Idiomarina loihiensis L2TR: one gene and its partner. The protein of the gene in region 2 binds, or shares a complex with, the protein of the main gene of each other region. Links are inferred from orthologs where the notes say so. Each region holds a gene or a part of one and is shown on either strand. Other genes may lie near its edges.

The links.
Region 1: the proteins of xseA (region 2) and IL_RS10970 are in contact, whole or in part, in a cryo-EM structure (PDB 8TXR), measured with the Escherichia coli proteins. The link is inferred for Idiomarina loihiensis L2TR from one-to-one orthologs.

What each region holds. Positions count from the first base shown.
Region 1 is NC_006512.1:2,273,160-2,278,008, forward strand. What follows is about bases 447-3,132. They hold IL_RS10970 (exodeoxyribonuclease VII small subunit), read left to right. Parts: upstream 447-1,514; coding sequence 1,515-1,751; downstream 1,752-3,132. Other genes in these bases: IL_RS10960 (flagellar motor protein MotB), read right to left, coding at 447-542; pomA (flagellar motor protein PomA), read right to left, coding at 545-1,312; IL_RS10975 (polyprenyl synthetase family protein), read left to right, coding at 1,748-2,635; dxs (1-deoxy-D-xylulose-5-phosphate synthase), read left to right, coding at 2,640-3,132. In the rest of the region: more of IL_RS10960, read right to left, coding at 1-446; more of dxs, read left to right, coding at 3,133-4,496; IL_RS10985 (phosphatidylglycerophosphatase A family protein), read right to left, coding at 4,522-4,849. UniProt on the Escherichia coli protein: Bidirectionally degrades single-stranded DNA into large acid-insoluble oligonucleotides, which are then degraded further into small acid-soluble oligonucleotides.
Region 2 is NC_006512.1:2,153,484-2,164,740, reverse strand. Bases 7,391-10,285 are described here. They hold xseA (exodeoxyribonuclease VII large subunit), read left to right. Parts: upstream 7,391-8,130; coding sequence 8,131-9,441; downstream 9,442-10,285. Other genes in these bases: IL_RS10335 (alkaline phosphatase), read left to right, coding at 9,517-10,285; IL_RS10345 (alpha/beta fold hydrolase), read right to left, coding at 7,391-7,979. Outside these bases: type II secretion system minor pseudopilin GspH, read left to right, coding at 1-323; type II secretion system minor pseudopilin GspI, read left to right, coding at 326-718; type II secretion system minor pseudopilin GspJ, read left to right, coding at 708-1,391; type II secretion system minor pseudopilin GspK, read left to right, coding at 1,381-2,367; type II secretion system protein GspL, read left to right, coding at 2,371-3,591; IL_RS10365 (type II secretion system protein M), read left to right, coding at 3,588-4,106; IL_RS10360 (type II secretion system protein N), read left to right, coding at 4,103-4,849; IL_RS10355 (mechanosensitive ion channel domain-containing protein), read left to right, coding at 4,933-5,751; IL_RS10350 (O-acetylhomoserine aminocarboxypropyltransferase/cysteine synthase family protein), read right to left, coding at 5,806-7,074; more of IL_RS10345, read right to left, coding at 7,071-7,390; more of IL_RS10335, read left to right, coding at 10,286-10,824; ppk1 (polyphosphate kinase 1), read left to right, coding at 10,949-11,257. UniProt on the Escherichia coli protein: Bidirectionally degrades single-stranded DNA into large acid-insoluble oligonucleotides, which are then degraded further into small acid-soluble oligonucleotides.

The DNA of each region.
Region 1 (4,849 bases), 120 kb from region 2 along the record:
TGACCGTGCTGCTCAAGCTCAATAGTGCCAGCTTTAATCTCATTCTCAAGCTGCCGCTCGATACGACGCATAAGCTCCTTAGATACCTGCGTCATAGCTTCAGTATTTTCCGCTTCTGCCTCTTTTTGGTCATCCGCGCTGTCGGACTCCTGACCGCCCCGCTCGGTTTGCTGACCACCGGCAAAGTCGGACTCACCTTCCTGAAATTCCAGCATCTGCTGCGTCATTTCTACGGTCTGCTGCTGGATAGTTTCAATGGGCGTTGGCTCTGGCCGCCCGGGACGGAACTCCTGAGCGATAACACTGGTACCCTTAGGAATGTCTTTCACTTCAATTTTATTTTGCACACCTAAAGCGTACTTCATTGAACCGGCTATTTGCTTAAACTTCAGCACGTCCATTTCGGAGAAAGCCAATAACAGCACGAAGAAGCACATGAGCAAGGTCATGAGATCGGCAAAGGTTGCCATCCACATAGGCAATCCCGGGGGCGGGCAATTGCAGTCCTCTTGTTCTTCGTCTCTGACTTTCTCTGAGGCCATAACTACTCGTCCTCATCCTCGTTACCAATACGCTTAGATTCAGCTAAGTAATTACGTAAAATACCTTCAATGACACGAGGGTTCTGACCGTCCTGAATACCTAAAATGGCGTCCAGTATCAGTTGCCGGTTCAGCTTTTCCTGTTCGGCCCGTAGCAATAACTTATTCGCGATAGGAATGGCAATAACGTTGGCTAAAAAGGCACCATAAAGGGTGGTTAACAAAGCAACGGCCATGGCTGGGCCTATCGCTTTGGGGTCATCCATATTAGACAGCATCGCAACCAGACCAATCAGGGTACCAATCATACCCATAGCCGGTGATACATCGCTCAGTATTTTGAATACCCGGGCGCCCTCTTCATGGCGGGCAAAGCTCATTTTTATATCTTTCGACAAGGTTTGGCGGACAACTTCGGCATCGTGACCGTCAACCAGCATGTCTACGCCTTTACGAAAGAATTTGTTCGGAATTTCCGCTTCTTCAAGCGCCAGAAAGCCACCTTTACGCGCCGAGTCAGCCATCTCAACAGCCGTATCGATAAGCTCTTGTGGATGTTCAATTTTAAAGAAAAACGCCTTAACGACCACTTTCCCCGTGCCCAGAAACTGGCCCAGAGAAAAGTTCGCTAAGGTTATAAATAATGAACCGCCGAAGACGATAAAGAACGATTGGGTATCTAAAAACAGGGTTATGTCCCCACCCAGAACCATAGCAACGACGACAAAGCCGATGGCCCCTATAATTCCTAAGAGCGTTGCTATATCCACTCAGCCTTCCTCCCCGATTTGAGTTTTCATTTATGCTGTTGTGCTCATTCTTAAACAATCGCGTCGCGCTTACAAGCGACATCTGTTCATCTTACACAGGAATAATGAGATCATCGGCTGACATTCAGGATTCTTTATCGGATAATTAACTTTCATTCTATTAGCAATGCGGCTCATAACAGATTTTAAGGCAGACTTAGCTATGGCAGACGAACAGAAACAGCAATCTTTCGAACAGGCTCTGGAGCAGCTAGAGCAACTGGTTAATGAACTGGAACAAGGCGACTTACCGCTTGAGCAATCGCTGAAAAAATTCGAACAAGCCATTGCCTTGTCACGTTCCAGCCAGCAACAATTGCAGCAGGCTGAGCAAAAAGTGACAACTTTGTTGGCTGAACAGCAATCTGGAAATGATGAAAGCAATGGAGAACTGATGTGACGATTAACTCGTTAACAGCAGCAACACGAGAACAAGTCGATTCATTCTTAAAGCAAGCGCTCGCGCAGTTAACCCTGAACCCGCGTCTGAACCAGGCCATGCAGCACGGAGTGTTAATGGGCGGAAAACGTATTCGCCCCTATCTGCTGGTGACCGTTGCCGATATTTGTGGCGCCAATAAGAATGACGCTCTGCAAGCCGCTGCCGCTGTTGAGTTGATACATGCTTATTCTTTAATTCATGACGACTTGCCAGCAATGGATGATGACGATTTACGCCGTGGTCAGCCGACTTGCCACATTGCTTACGACGAGGCGACAGCGATTTTAGCCGGAGATGCGCTACAGACACTGGCTTTCGAAGTCTTAACCGAAAACCGTATGGAACAATTACCCAGTGAACGACAGCTGCAATTAGTTCAGGTACTGGCTAAAGCCAGCGGTGCCCGCGGCATGTGTGCAGGTCAGGCAATAGACTTACAGGCAACAGCTAAAATCGTCACTGAAGACGCACTAGAGCAAATGCATTTAAGTAAAACCGGCGCGTTGATAACCGCCGCCGCCACTATGGGTGTATTGTGTGGTAATGACAATGCGCAACAATGGCGGGAAAAGTTTGAGCAGTTCGCTCATTATCTGGGGCTGGCATTTCAAGTACAGGATGATATCCTCGACGTAACAGGTAATACTGAAGCTCTGGGCAAACCTCAGGGGTCAGATACCGCGTCTGAAAAATCAACTTACGTGCGTTTGCTCGGTATTGAAGGTGCTCAGCAACGCCTGCAAAACTTACACCATAAAGCACTACAGTCGTTAAGCGATATCCCTTACAATACAGACAGACTTGAACAATTTTCCGACTTGCTGTTAAAGCGGGACCACTAACTGAATGACTCAACAATATCCGTTACTTGATAAAATTAACTCCCCCGCTGACCTGCGCCGTTTACCGCGGACGCAATTGCCGGAACTGTGCGCAGAAATTAGACAGTTTTTATTAACCTCAGTGAGCCAAAGCAGCGGCCACCTCGCGTCAGGTTTAGGCACCGTAGAGCTTACGGTTGCCCTGCATTATGTGTATCACACACCAGAAGATAAGCTGGTTTGGGACGTTGGCCATCAGGCTTACCCACATAAAATTCTGACCGGGCGTAAACAACGGTTGCACTCTATTCGTCAAAAAGACGGGCTTCACCCTTTTCCCTGGCGCGAAGAGAGTGAATACGATGTGCTCTCAGTCGGGCATTCAAGTACGTCTATATCAGCAGCGTTAGGCATGGCGGTAGCAGCGCAAAGGCAAAGTCTACGACAAAAAGTCGTCTCTATTATCGGCGACGGTGCAATGACCGCCGGTATGGCATTTGAAGCCATGAATCATGCTGGTGATATAAAACCAGATATGTTGGTGGTGCTGAACGACAATGACATGTCTATTTCAGAAAACGTTGGTGCTCTGAACCATCATTTCGCCCGCCTTTTATCTGGTCGTTTTTATACCTCGCTGCGGGAAGGCAGCAAAAAATTACTCAGCCCGCTGCCTCATATTCGTCATTTTGCCAGCCGTGCCGAAGAGCACATGAAGGGCATGATGGCACCGGGCACTATTTTTGAAGAGCTGGGATTCAATTACATAGGCCCGATAGACGGCCATGATGTTGATACTCTGGTTGATACGTTATCGAACATGCGCAGTTTAGGCGGTCCGCAGTTGCTGCACATTGTGACGCAAAAAGGCAAAGGTTACCGACCTGCAGAGAGAGATCCTATTGGTTACCATGGCGTGCCAAAGTTTGATCCCAAAGAGTCCAGCCTGCCTGAGAAAGCACCGGGTATTCCCAGCTATTCTGAAATTTTTGGCCAATGGCTGTGCGATACCGCAAGTAATGACAAGTCGCTAATGGCAATAACACCGGCGATGCGTGAAGGTTCCGGTATGGTGACGTTTTCACAGCAATATCCACAACAGTACTTTGACGTGGCTATAGCTGAACAGCACAGTGTGACTTACGCAGCGGGCCTGGCTATTTCAGGACTGAAACCGGTTGTCGCCATTTACTCCACCTTTTTACAGCGCGGTTATGATCAGCTCATTCACGATGTCGCTCTGCAAAACCTTGATGTGCTCTTCGCCATTGACCGTGCCGGTATTGTCGGTGCCGATGGCCCCACTCACCAGGGCGCATTTGACTTAAGTTACCTTCGTTGCATACCTAATATGGTGGTAATGGCTCCCAGTAATGAACAAGAGTGTCTGGACATGCTAACCACCGGGTATCAGTACAAAGGTCCGGCAGCAGTTCGTTATCCCCGTGGAGCCGGTGTTGGTCTGGAGCTTCGTAAGGGTAAAGTTATTGATATAGGAAAAGCTCAAACCCTTACTGAGGGGCAGAATATTGCTTTCCTTAATTTTGGTACCCTGCTGCCGGAAGTGGAAGCAGCGGCAGCCAAATTTAATGCCACCGTTGTCGATATGCGTTTCATAAAACCTCTGGACACAGCTTGTCTGGACCAGTTAATGACAACCCATTCAGTGCTGGTAACTGTAGAGGAAAATGTCATAGCAGGCGGCGCAGGCGGTGCCGTGAGCGAATACGTAGCCCAACACAAAGCAAGCCCGCAAGTGTTAACAATAGGCTTACCGGACGAGTTTATTAAACATGGTTCGCAAGGTGAAGTTCGTGCCGAACTGGGTCTGGATGCCGCAGGTATTGAGCGGCAGGTGAATGACTTTATAAAAAAAAGCTGAAGTATATGGCAAGGTCAGGTTTGCTTTAGCCCAGCAGACCTGACAACCACCAACCTAAATGCAGTAATACTGCCGAGAAAATACCCGCCAGCACGTCATCCATCATAATACCGTTACCGCCACTTAGCTTTTTATCTGCCCAGCCAATTGGACCTGGTTTCCAGATATCAAAAATGCGGAACAACACAAACGCCGCCAGCAACCAAAATGGCTCTACAGGCAGTGCGAACATGGCAACGGCATAGCCAACTATTTCATCCCAGACAATTGAAGGGTGGTCGTGTTCCCCCATTGCCTTAGCGGTATACTGGCATATCCAAATACCGGCCAGCGTCATTACCACCAGAGCCAGC
Region 2 (11,257 bases):
ATCGTTTCTTATTCTGGAAAGATGAGCAATGGCGCGAACAAAACGCTCGTGGTTTGCGGGCGCAGGAAACAGAATGGCCACTACGCTGGCAGTTTACTAGCCGGGGGCTGAAGATATTGGAACAAAACGAATCGCTGAGTAGCGGGTTGTTTGCTGAGGAAAGTGACGAAGACAGCATCATTCCCGATATTCTGATTCTACCTAGTGGTGAAATGACACTATTTGAAGTTCATATTGAGCATTTAAACGACCCCGATGCTGAACGTTGGCTTATTGCTGAAAACAGCTGGCAAGTCAGTATTTCTGCCGAGGCTCCGGAGTAACTATGCGGTGGGTGCGTGGCTTTACCTTAATTGAAGTGATGGTTGCCTTGTCGGTGTTCAGTCTGGCGGCACTTGCTGCACTACAGGCCGCTAGTGGGCATCTGACCGGGTTAAGTGCTTTGCAGGATAAAACCTTTGCTCAGTACGTAGCTTCTAACCGCCTCGCAGAATTGTCGCTTGAACAAAAGTGGCCACTTGAAGATAAACGGAGCGGCCAGCAGGAACAGGCCGATGTTACCTGGTACTGGCAGCAACAAGTGACTGAAACCGTCACGCCGAATGTTGTTGCAGTGACGGTGAAAGTGATGAAAAACGAGGACGGTCGTGAGCACTTTCGGCTAACCCGCTATGTGCGTAAACCGGATTCAGCGGGAGGAACGAGCAATGGTCGTTAACTCCGCAAACAAGGGTTTTACCTTAGTAGAAGTGCTGGTGACCATGGTGATATTTGCCATTATCGGTATTGCCAGCTTTCAGGTTCTGAACCAAATGGTCAATACCGAAGAGCAATCTCAAAAACAGCGCGAGCAACTGGAACGTTTGCAGTTTAGCCAGTTGCTGATACAGCAGGATATTCGGCAAATGGTCGCTAAACCAACACGACCATCGGGTGTCGAAGTGACTCATCAATACCTGAGTAATGATCCGAGTTACTTCGATTCTGACGGCGGTGTGCTGGCCTTTGTCAGAAGTGGTTTTGATAACCCCGGTAACATGATGCCCCGCAGCGAATTGCAGCCGGTAGTTTACCGTTTATGGGATGGGAATTTGCAACGGGTAACCGAGACTTTCGTTAACGATCGCTCCTCAGAGCCATCCGTTCAGACCTTATTAGAAGGCGTTGAAGAACTGTCTTTTCGGTTTTACCGCAGTGATGGCGTGAGTAACGCGAATCAGGGGTTAGAACAAGGCTGGAGCGACAACTGGGAAAGCGCAGGTGATTTGCCTCAAGCCGTTGAAGTGACCATTCGTAGCAAAAACTTTGGCACCATCAGACGCGTGTTTTTGATAGCCGCAGTAGGACAGCAAGTGGAAAGTAATAGCGGAGGGCTGCAACGTGCCAATTAGCCCGCGTAAGTCATCACAAGCCGGAGCGGCACTGATAACCGTCTTGCTGGTTATTGCTATTGTGTCGGTTATTGCAGTGAATTTAGGCGGCAAACTGCAGTTGCAAATAACCCGTATGGGCAACTTGCAGCAAGCTGAACAAAGCTACTGGATGTGGTTAAGCGCAGAGGATGTGCTAAAAGAAGTGCTGCAAACTGAGCTGGAAGAGAACGATGGAGTTGCGCACAAAGAGCAAAACTGGGCTCAGCGCAGCGGACCTTTTCCGGTAGAAGGTGGGCAGATTGCCGCGAAAGTCAGGGATTTATACAGTTGCTTTAACCTTAATAGCCTGGTTACCGATGCAGAAGATCCCGGAACTCTGGAAAAGCGCAAACGACAATACAAAGCGCTGCTGGAAGCACTGGAAATTGATAACTATCAGGCCGAAATTTTAACCGACAGTCTGGTAGACTGGCTGGATGAAGACAGTCAGTTGTCGGGCAGTAACGGTGCCGAAGACCCTGATTACGAGAGTCTACCTAAGCCTTATTTGGCCGCAAACAGTCAACTACTTGAGATGAGTGAACTAAGAATGGTGCGTGGATACAGCGCTAAAGTTGTCAATTCTTTAAACTCTGTTGCTTGCGTTATTCCCAATGAGACAGACTTAAAAATTAATATTAATACTCTGGAACAGGATCAGGCTGCGGTTTTAACCGGGGTTACCGAAGGTAAGCTAGCACTTGCTGATGCTATGGCTTTGTTGAATAACCGGCCGCCTCAAGGCTACGAATCCGATGAGGAACTCGCTGAGTTGGCTGAGCTTTCGGGAGTGAGGTCGGAATTAGAAGGTGAGTTGCCGGAACTGACCGTGAGTAGTGAGTATTTTCAGCTGGTTGCGATGATTCAGTGGGGCGAGGTAGAAATGAGAGCGCGCTCGGTATTACATTTAAACGAAGGTCGAGTACAAACCCTGTACCGGGCGATGGGAGATTAGTTTATGCATGAAACACTGATTCTGCGGTTACCGGCTTATGGTACCGAAGAACCCATACCCTGGTTGGTCTGGCATAAAGGGCAGCAAGAGTTAATAGCCAGTGGAGAGCTGAGTTCGGTAGCAGAGCTTGTTCAGTTAAAAGATAAGGCCAACCGTTGCGAAGTCATTGTGGCCTTGCCCGGGCAAGATGTTTCGATGACAAGAGTGACTTTGCCCGCAGGCACAAAAAGGCATCTGCAGCGCATTATTCCTTATGCTCTGGAAGAAGAGCTGGCGACAGACATTGAGCAACTGCACTTTGCCTGGCCGGATCTAAAAAACACAGAATTGCCAGTTGCTGTAGTCGCCAAAGAACGAATGAATTATTGGCTGCAGGTATTAACCGAAGCCGGCATTGATTCTGCTTTCTGGGTACCCGACTGCTTCTTGTTGCCGCATCAGAACGATACCTGGCAGGCCATTGAGCTTGCCGACAGTGTTATTGTCAGAACTGGTGAGTGGCAGGGCTTTACCATAGAAAAAGAGCAGTTTGCTCAGTTAGCACCAGCTTTTGCTGCTGAACAGAACAGTCCAACAGAAATTATTCACTATGGCGCGCTAAACTGGCCGCAATCGCCAGCACCTTTAATCCCTGCTGATATTGAAGTGCCTTTTACTATCGCGGTGCAAAGTATCGCGACAGGAAATCGTATTAACTTAAGGCAGGGGGCTTATCGCTCACAACGGGCAAAACGTTCAGTTGATTTACCCTGGAAGGGGCTGGCTACTGCTGCGAGTGTACTCTTTGTTTTGGCCGTGTTGTTAAACGGCGTACGCTATTGGCAACTGGAGTCTCAGCGGGGCGCTTTAAAAGCTCAGGCTGAGCAACTTTATCGTGATGCCTTTCCGGGTCAGACTCGTATTGTGAATTTAAAAGTACAGTTGCAACGACAATTGGAAAGCCTTGGACTAGGCAGTGCGGATGAAGCTTCAGTGCTTGCGGTTTTGCAGCAACTGGCTCCGGCGTTTAAGTCGCAGCCTGAACTGCAGCTTGAGTTACTGCGCTTTCAGAACAACGAGTTGCGCTTACAGGCAACTGCCAGTAGCTTTTCTCAATTTGAGGCTTTCCAACAGGCGGCGAAAGCCGAAGGGCTAACTGTTGAAGCGGGTTCAATGAGTAACCGTGGTGAACAAGTTTCGGGTTCTTTAACCGTGCAGCTTGATGGTCAGGGAGCGCAGTCATGAACAGAATTACTCGTCAGTTAATGCCTTATCTGGACTTAGGCAAGCAACGCTGGCAACAGTTTAACCAGCGCGAGCAGAGCTTGTTAGCTGTTTTGGCAGGAGTACTGTTTATTGCTTTTCTGTACTTTGTCATTTGGCAGCCCAGCTCCCAGGCAGTAGCCAATGCAGAGCGTCAGCTTGCAGCTCAACAGCAGCAATACCAATGGGTTCAGCAGGCAATAGCGCGCTATAAAAAACTGGAAGAGAGCAGCTCTGAACAACAAAGTGCATCAGGCTCTGTCAGTCAACGTATCAACCGTGCTGCAGCTGCGCAGGATATTCAAATCGCGCGTTTGCAGCCTCAGGGGCAGGAGTATCTGTTAAGTGTTGATGAGGTGGCTTTTTCTGATTTATTAAGCTTTTTAGCCGAACTGGAGCAACGCCAGGGGTTATCACTAAAAGCTGTTGATATTGCGAAATTAAATACGCCCGGACAGGTGCGTTTACGTAAACTATTAGTAAGTGAGGCTTCATGAACTTAAAACGCTGGATACCCTGGTTAGTGGTCGTGTATCTGGTTGCCATGCTGGTGATGTTACCGGCAAGGGTTATTTACTGGTTTCCTTTACCGGATAACATCAGGCTCTCTCAGGTCAGCGGAAGCTTATGGAATGGCGTTGCCGGGCAGGTCGCAGTTGACGATATCGTACTGAATAATCTTAGCTGGAACTGGCAGGTGTCTTCTGTATTTCTGGGAGAGTTGGTCATGGATGTTAACTTGCCTGCCAAAAGTAACCCGTTTGCGCTGAATGGACGCTTACTGGCAGGGTCCACCAAAGTTGGAGCCAAAAATATAACAGCCAGTGGTGATGTTAATGCTCTGCTGCAGTTGGCAAACACCCGCTTGCCTTTAAAAACCGGAGGTAACTGGCGTTTGTCCTTAGACAGTTTTGTCGTTACTGCGCCCGGCCCGGTACGTTGGTGCGACGAGTTGAAAGGTCAGGCCCGGGGCGAGCAGATTCGGGTGTTGGTTAATAATCAATGGCAGTCGCTGGGAGATTTTCCGGTAGAACTTAGCTGTAACGACGATAACTCGGTGGGCTTAGCCATGAATGGTAATAACAGTTTAGGGTTAGACTTTCAGGGCAGCATTAACAGCCAGAGTTTCAATGCTGAAGGCACAGTGAAGCCGAATCTGGAAACACCTGAAGGGCTGGCTAAAATGATGGAATACATGGGAACGCCGGATTCGCGCGGACGTTACTCATTTCGCTTGTGATCCCACTTGCGGGCATAAACGTTTATGATTACTGTAATAATAAGTCACTAATTAAAGTCTCTGCGGAATAAGGAATAATTTGTATGGATAACATCGTCCAGTGGATTAATGATAATCAGGACATGCTGATAGGTTTCTCGATTAAATTTGTCATCGCTATTGCGATACTAATTGTCGGTAAAATCGTCGCTAACACCGTGACAGGTGTAATGACCAAAGGCATGAAAAAGCGTCAGGTCGACGGTGCTGTTATCAGCTTTGTCGGTGCAATTTTAAAAACGGTGATATTCATTGCCGCTATCATGATGGCACTGTCGCATGTGGGCGTTGAAACTACTTCCTTCATTGCCATACTAGGTGCCGCAGGTCTGGCAATTGGTCTGGCGTTGCAGGGCTCCCTGTCTAATATCGCATCGGGCGTTCTGCTTATTATGTTCCGTCCAATTCGTGCGGGTGAATATGTTGATGCTGGTGGTGTTTCAGGAACCGTTGAGCAAATTAATATCTTTCAGACCATTATGAAAACCCCTGACCGTAAGGTGGTTTTTGTGCCTAACTCTGAAATTATCGGTGGCCCTATTGTTAACTATAACCGAGAAGAATTGCGCCGTATCGACCTGGTTATTGGTGTAAGTTACAGTGCGAATCTACAGCAGACGAAGAAAGCACTGATGGATGTGATTACCAGCGATGAGCGGGTATTAAAAGATCCTGAACCTGTTGTTACGGTGACCAACCTTGGCGATTCGTCGGTCGACTTTAATGTTCGCCCGTGGACGAAAAATGAGGACTACTGGCCGACCCGCTGGGATTTACTAGAGCGAATTAAAGACCGTCTGGATGAGGAGGGCATTGGTATTCCCTTTCCCCAAATGGACGTTCACCTGAAAAAAGACGACTAACGTATTGTTGTTCTGACAAAAGGCCACTTCAACAGTGGCCTTTTTTGTGGGTGCTCAAGCGAGTGCCTGAGAGATATCGGCAATAATATCTTCCGCATTTTCAATGCCAACACATAAACGAATAGCTTCTGGTTTTACGCCAACCGCGGCCTGTTCGCCAGCAGACAACTGCCGGTGAGTTGTGGAGGCCGGGTGGCAGGCCAGTGACTTTGCGTCACCAATGTTGACCAGGCGTTTAAACAGTTTCAGCTTATCGTAAAACTCAACGCCAGCATCGTAGCCGCCTTTAACGCCAAAAGTTAACAGCGACGCAGGAACCCCATTTTTAATATACTTTTTCGCTCGCTCGTAGTTAGTGTGCTCTGGCAGCGCTGCAAAGTTTACCCAGTCTACGCTTGGGTGCGACTGTAAGTATTCAGCCACTTTCAGCGCGTTTTCGCAGTGGCGCTCAATACGCAAAGGTAAAGTCTCCAAACCCTGCAGTAACAGGAAGGCGTTAAAGGGTGACAAGCAAGCACCGGTATTACGCAAAGCGACAGTACGAACGCGGGCTATGAAAGCCGCCGGACCAAAAGCGTCGGTATAGACTACGCCGTGATAAGCTGGCTCCGGTGAGCTAAACTGAGGAAAGCGTTGTTTTTGTTTAACCCAGTCAAACCCTCCGCTATCGACTATTAATCCGCCAACTGAATTGCCATGACCCCCAATGTATTTGGTTAGTGAATGCACCACAATGTCAGCGCCAAAATCAATGGGTTTGCAAAGTATCGGTGTAGCAACCGTGTTGTCCACGACCAGTGGAACTCCATGCTGGTGAGCGACCTCAGCATAGCCTTCTAAATCGGCGATGTTTCCCGCCGGGTTGCCAATACTTTCACAGAATACGGCTTTAGTTTTACCGTCTATAAGTTTGCCTATGTCTTCCGCTTTATCCGATTCGGCAAAACGGACTTCAATGCCAAATGAAGGCAACATATGCTGGAATAGTGTGTAGGTTCCGCCGTAGAGTTGTGGTGTCGTCACTATGTTATCGCCCTGACGGGCAAGCGTAATTAATGCGTACTCAATGGCTGCCATGCCTGAGGCTACGGCAAGTGCGGCGACACCATGTTCAAGTTCTGCGACACGTTTTTCCAGAACATCGTTGGTCGGGTTCATAATGCGGGTATAAATATTCCCTTCAACTGCCAGGTCAAACAGGTCAGCGCCATGCTGTGCGTTATCAAACTCGTAGGAAACGGTTTGGTAAATGGGAGTAGCTACTGACTTAGTCGTTGGGTCAGTTTCATAGCCGTGGTGGATGGCCAATGTTTCGTCTTTCATACGGACTCCAGTTCAGATTCAGTTAAAAAATGCGTTAAAGCCGATTGGTACTGTTCAACATTCTTGATAAACCCGTCGTGGCCGAACGGCGTTTCAATAGTGACCCGGCCAAATGGGTTGGGAAGTAAGCTTTCCAGTTCATTCACCAGGCTGGGCGGGGCAATAGCGTCGTTGTTAAAGTCGACTAGCTGCACTTTTGCCTGCACGCGGGTTGGATTAATACTGTAATCATTGAGTATTGGCGTAAGGTGCGTAAATAAGCTGCGGCAGCCATTGCCGTTTTGCTTCAAGAGTTTTTCGCCCTGATACAGTAAGTATTCAAAGGCATCGTCCGCATGATTAAAACGTTGTTCGAATTCTTCCGCGGTGCGATAACTCAGCATGGCCAGCGCCCGCGCCAGAATAATGCCTGACTGTTTATCATCGCATCGTTGAATGAGCGCTTGCTGAAAGTAGCGCAGTAACGCTGAATGTACTGACGGCTTATGAGCGGCGCCAATAGCACTTAAACGTGGCAACTCAGTTGGGTGGTCAGCGGCATACTGAAGTCCCAGAACGCCACCGAAAGACCCCCCGATCCATGCCTGTAAGTTGTCGGTTTCCTGTTTAAGTGCGTGTCGTATGGCTTCACTGTGTTGCTGCACCGTTAAAGGCACCGACGGACACTCTGATCCTCCTATGCCGCCGGGGTAATCGAAGCTGATGACTTGCACATCAGTCAGCTCTGAAAAGAGCGGATGCAGCGACTGCCACCAGCCACTTTCATCAGCTTTCCAGATTTGGCCACTGGCACTGATCCCGCCCTGAACAACAACGACCGGTTTATCAGGATCGCCATAGCGATAACCTTTAAGACGTGCGAACGGAGTGTTTGCATAAAAACTGCGGGCAACTGGCTGAACCATAGTTAACCTCAATATTCTGAGTGAGGTTTTGACTGTAATAAATAGATATCAGGACGTCAAGACATTTAGACGTCCAAATTGGCTGGGCGTATTTGAGTGCGAGCGGAATATGGTATGATTTATCTTTCATTTCAAAATAAGAGTGATGCCCATGGTGTATTCGGTCAGACAGTTAAATACTGAGATTCGACAACTGTTAGAGCAAGGCTTTGGTCAAATAAGCCTGGTTGGAGAAATCTCAAATTTTGCAGCGCCGGGTTCAGGACACTGGTATTTCACTTTAAAAGACGAGCGGGCTCAGGTTCGCTGCGCTATGTTCCGCAATGCGAATCAGCGTGCAAAGGTTCGGCCGCAAAATGGTATGCAGGTACTGGTAAGAGCCAAAGTCACGGTTTATGAACCGCGGGGCGACTACCAACTGATTATTGAGCAGGTTGAAGACGCTGGTCAGGGGCTTTTACAGCAGCGTTATGAACAGCTAAAAGAGAAATTGTCAGCCGAAGGGTTATTTGCGGCAGAACGCAAGCGCTTACTACCCGACCATATTCGCAAAGTCGGCGTGCTGACCTCACCCACCGGCGCTGCTATCAAAGACATTCTGGCGGTGATGAAACGCCGCGACCCCGGCGTCGAAGTGATTATTTATCCGAGCGCGGTACAGGGAGAGGCAGCGGTTCCGCAGTTGCAGGCTATGCTAAAAACGGCATTTGAACGTAATGAAGTGGATGTACTGTTAGTCAGCCGTGGCGGTGGCTCTCTGGAAGACTTGTGGTGTTTTAACGATGAGACTTTTGCGCGTCTTTTGGCAACCGCGCCCATGCCAACCATTAGCGCTGTAGGTCATGAGATTGATTTCACTATTGCCGACTTTGTTGCCGATGTCCGCGCTCCTACACCTTCCGCAGCCGCTGAGTTAGTTACCAGAGATCAACAACAACAACAGCAAAAAGCGCAGGCACTGCAACAGCGCTTAGGGCTGGCGCAGCAAAGATTGCTGCAGCGTTTACAGCAACGTTGGCAATTTTTACAAACCCGGCTGCAACAGCAGCACCCGCAACGACAATTGCAACAACAGTCGCAATTAGCCGATGAACTGCAAGCCCGAGCTAACCGGGCTTTGCAGAACCGGCTGGCGCGGCAGAAGCAGCAAGTGTCATATTTACATGGGCGCCTGCAGGCAATGCATCCGCAAAAAGAGTTACAGCGTTTGCAGCAAAAACTTCAGACGCAGCAGCAACGATTACCGCAGGTTATGCAACGAGTTTTAAAAGACAAGCGAACTCAGCAGCAACAGTTGATGCAGGCTCTGAACCTTGTCAGTCCTTTGAATACTCTGGAAAGGGGCTACGCTATTGTCCGTACAGAAAAGGGTGATGTGGTTCGTAGCGAGAAGCAAGTGACTGTGGGTGAATCAATAGAAGTTCGTCTGGCTGACGGTAATATTACCGCTAAACGGCAATGATTCTGCGGCTATTGTCATATTCCTGACATTCGCGCTTTGTTATACTGACTAGGTTATTCACAAAGGAGTCGTGGTATGAAACTCAAAGCACTGGCAGCCGGTATTGGACTGGCGTTGGCATCTACAATGGTGCAGGCAGAAGAACAGAAACCCAATATTATTTATATTATTGGTGACGGTATGGGATTTGAATATATTAGCGCGTACCGTTATGCCATGTCTGATTTAGACAGCAAAACGATTGCTGAAACTGAGTTTGATGCCATGCTGAAAGGCGCCGCAACAACCTATCCTGATGATAATACCTGGGTTACTGACTCAGCTGCGGGTGCAACCGCTCTGGCTACAGGCGTTAAAAGTTACAATGGCGCTATTGCGGTCGATTCAGATAAATATCCGCTGCAGAGTATCATGGAACTGGCTCGTGAAAATGGCTGGTCAACGGGTTCGGTATCGACATCACAAGTTAATCATGCAACACCGGCATCGTTTTTCACTCATCACCCGTCGCGCTACGAATATAATCAAATAGCCGACAAAATTGCGACTCAGGTGGTTGAAGGTAAGCCGTCTTTTGACGTCATGCTAGGTGGCGGACAAAGCTATTTTAACCGTGACGACAAAAACTGGCTGGATGTATTGCCAGAGCATGGCATGCAGGTAGTAACCGATATGCAAAAGCTAAACTCGGTTGACTCTACGCCTGTAATGGGGCTTTTTGCAGAAAAAGGTCTGCCGTTTGCTATTGATGGCGATGTTGATGCGTTGGCCAATATGACACGTACCGCTTTGCGCTTATTGGATAAAAAGCAGCAGCCGTTTGCTTTAATGATTGAAGGCAGCGAAATTGACTGGTGTGGTCATGCTAACGACATTGCTTGTGCCGTACACGAAATGGACGGGCTAAACCGCGCCTTGAAAGTGGTGAGTGAATACCGCGAAAACAACCCCAATACCTTAATTGTTATGACGGCTGATCACTCAACTGGCGGTCTGACACTAGGGCGTGACGGCGAGTATGCCTGGCATTCTGACCGTGTTATGAAAATTAAAAGCTCTATTGCGTCCATGAGTAAGGAAATGCTGACCATGGATACGGATAGCTGGGCGGAGTATGTAGCTGACAAAGTTAACTTTGAGCTGACTCAGGAGTATCTTGATGAACTTGCTATTGCTGCTGAAAAAGAAGGTGAAGAGCAGCAGGAGGCTCTGCATCAGGCATTGGTCTATATAACGGGCGATATTACCGGCACTGGCTGGACAACCAGCGGACACACCGGCGTTGATGTTCCTGTCTTCGCCGACGGCCCGTATAGCGAGAACTTCGGTGGCTATATGGACAATACTGATATTGGCAAGCAGCTAATAAAAGTCGTTAAATAATCCCTCTTTGTAAGTTCCCTCCGACAGTCGCGTTTTATAACGCGACTGTCATATTACTGTCATAAAAATACAGTCCGAGTACGCTAGGCTAGTGGCATGATGTATCTGTTGCCATGTCTACGCTATGAAATTTTTTAATAAAGAACTAAGCTGGCTTTCCTTTAACGAACGAGTGTTGCAAGAAGCTGCTGACAGCACGGTTCCGGCAATTGAACGAATTCGCTTTCTCGGAATTTTTTCCAGTAATATGGATGAGTTTTTTCAGGTGCGCGTGGCTGACGTAAAGCGCCGTATTTTCTTTAGCCAGGGGACAGAAGAGCGTGAACAATATGAGCAGTTGATGGCACAGTTGCAAAAAAAAGTTGTGTTGCTGCAAAAACGCTTTGATGAAGTACTGGAAGAAGTCTTAGAAACCTTAAGAAAAAATGGTATT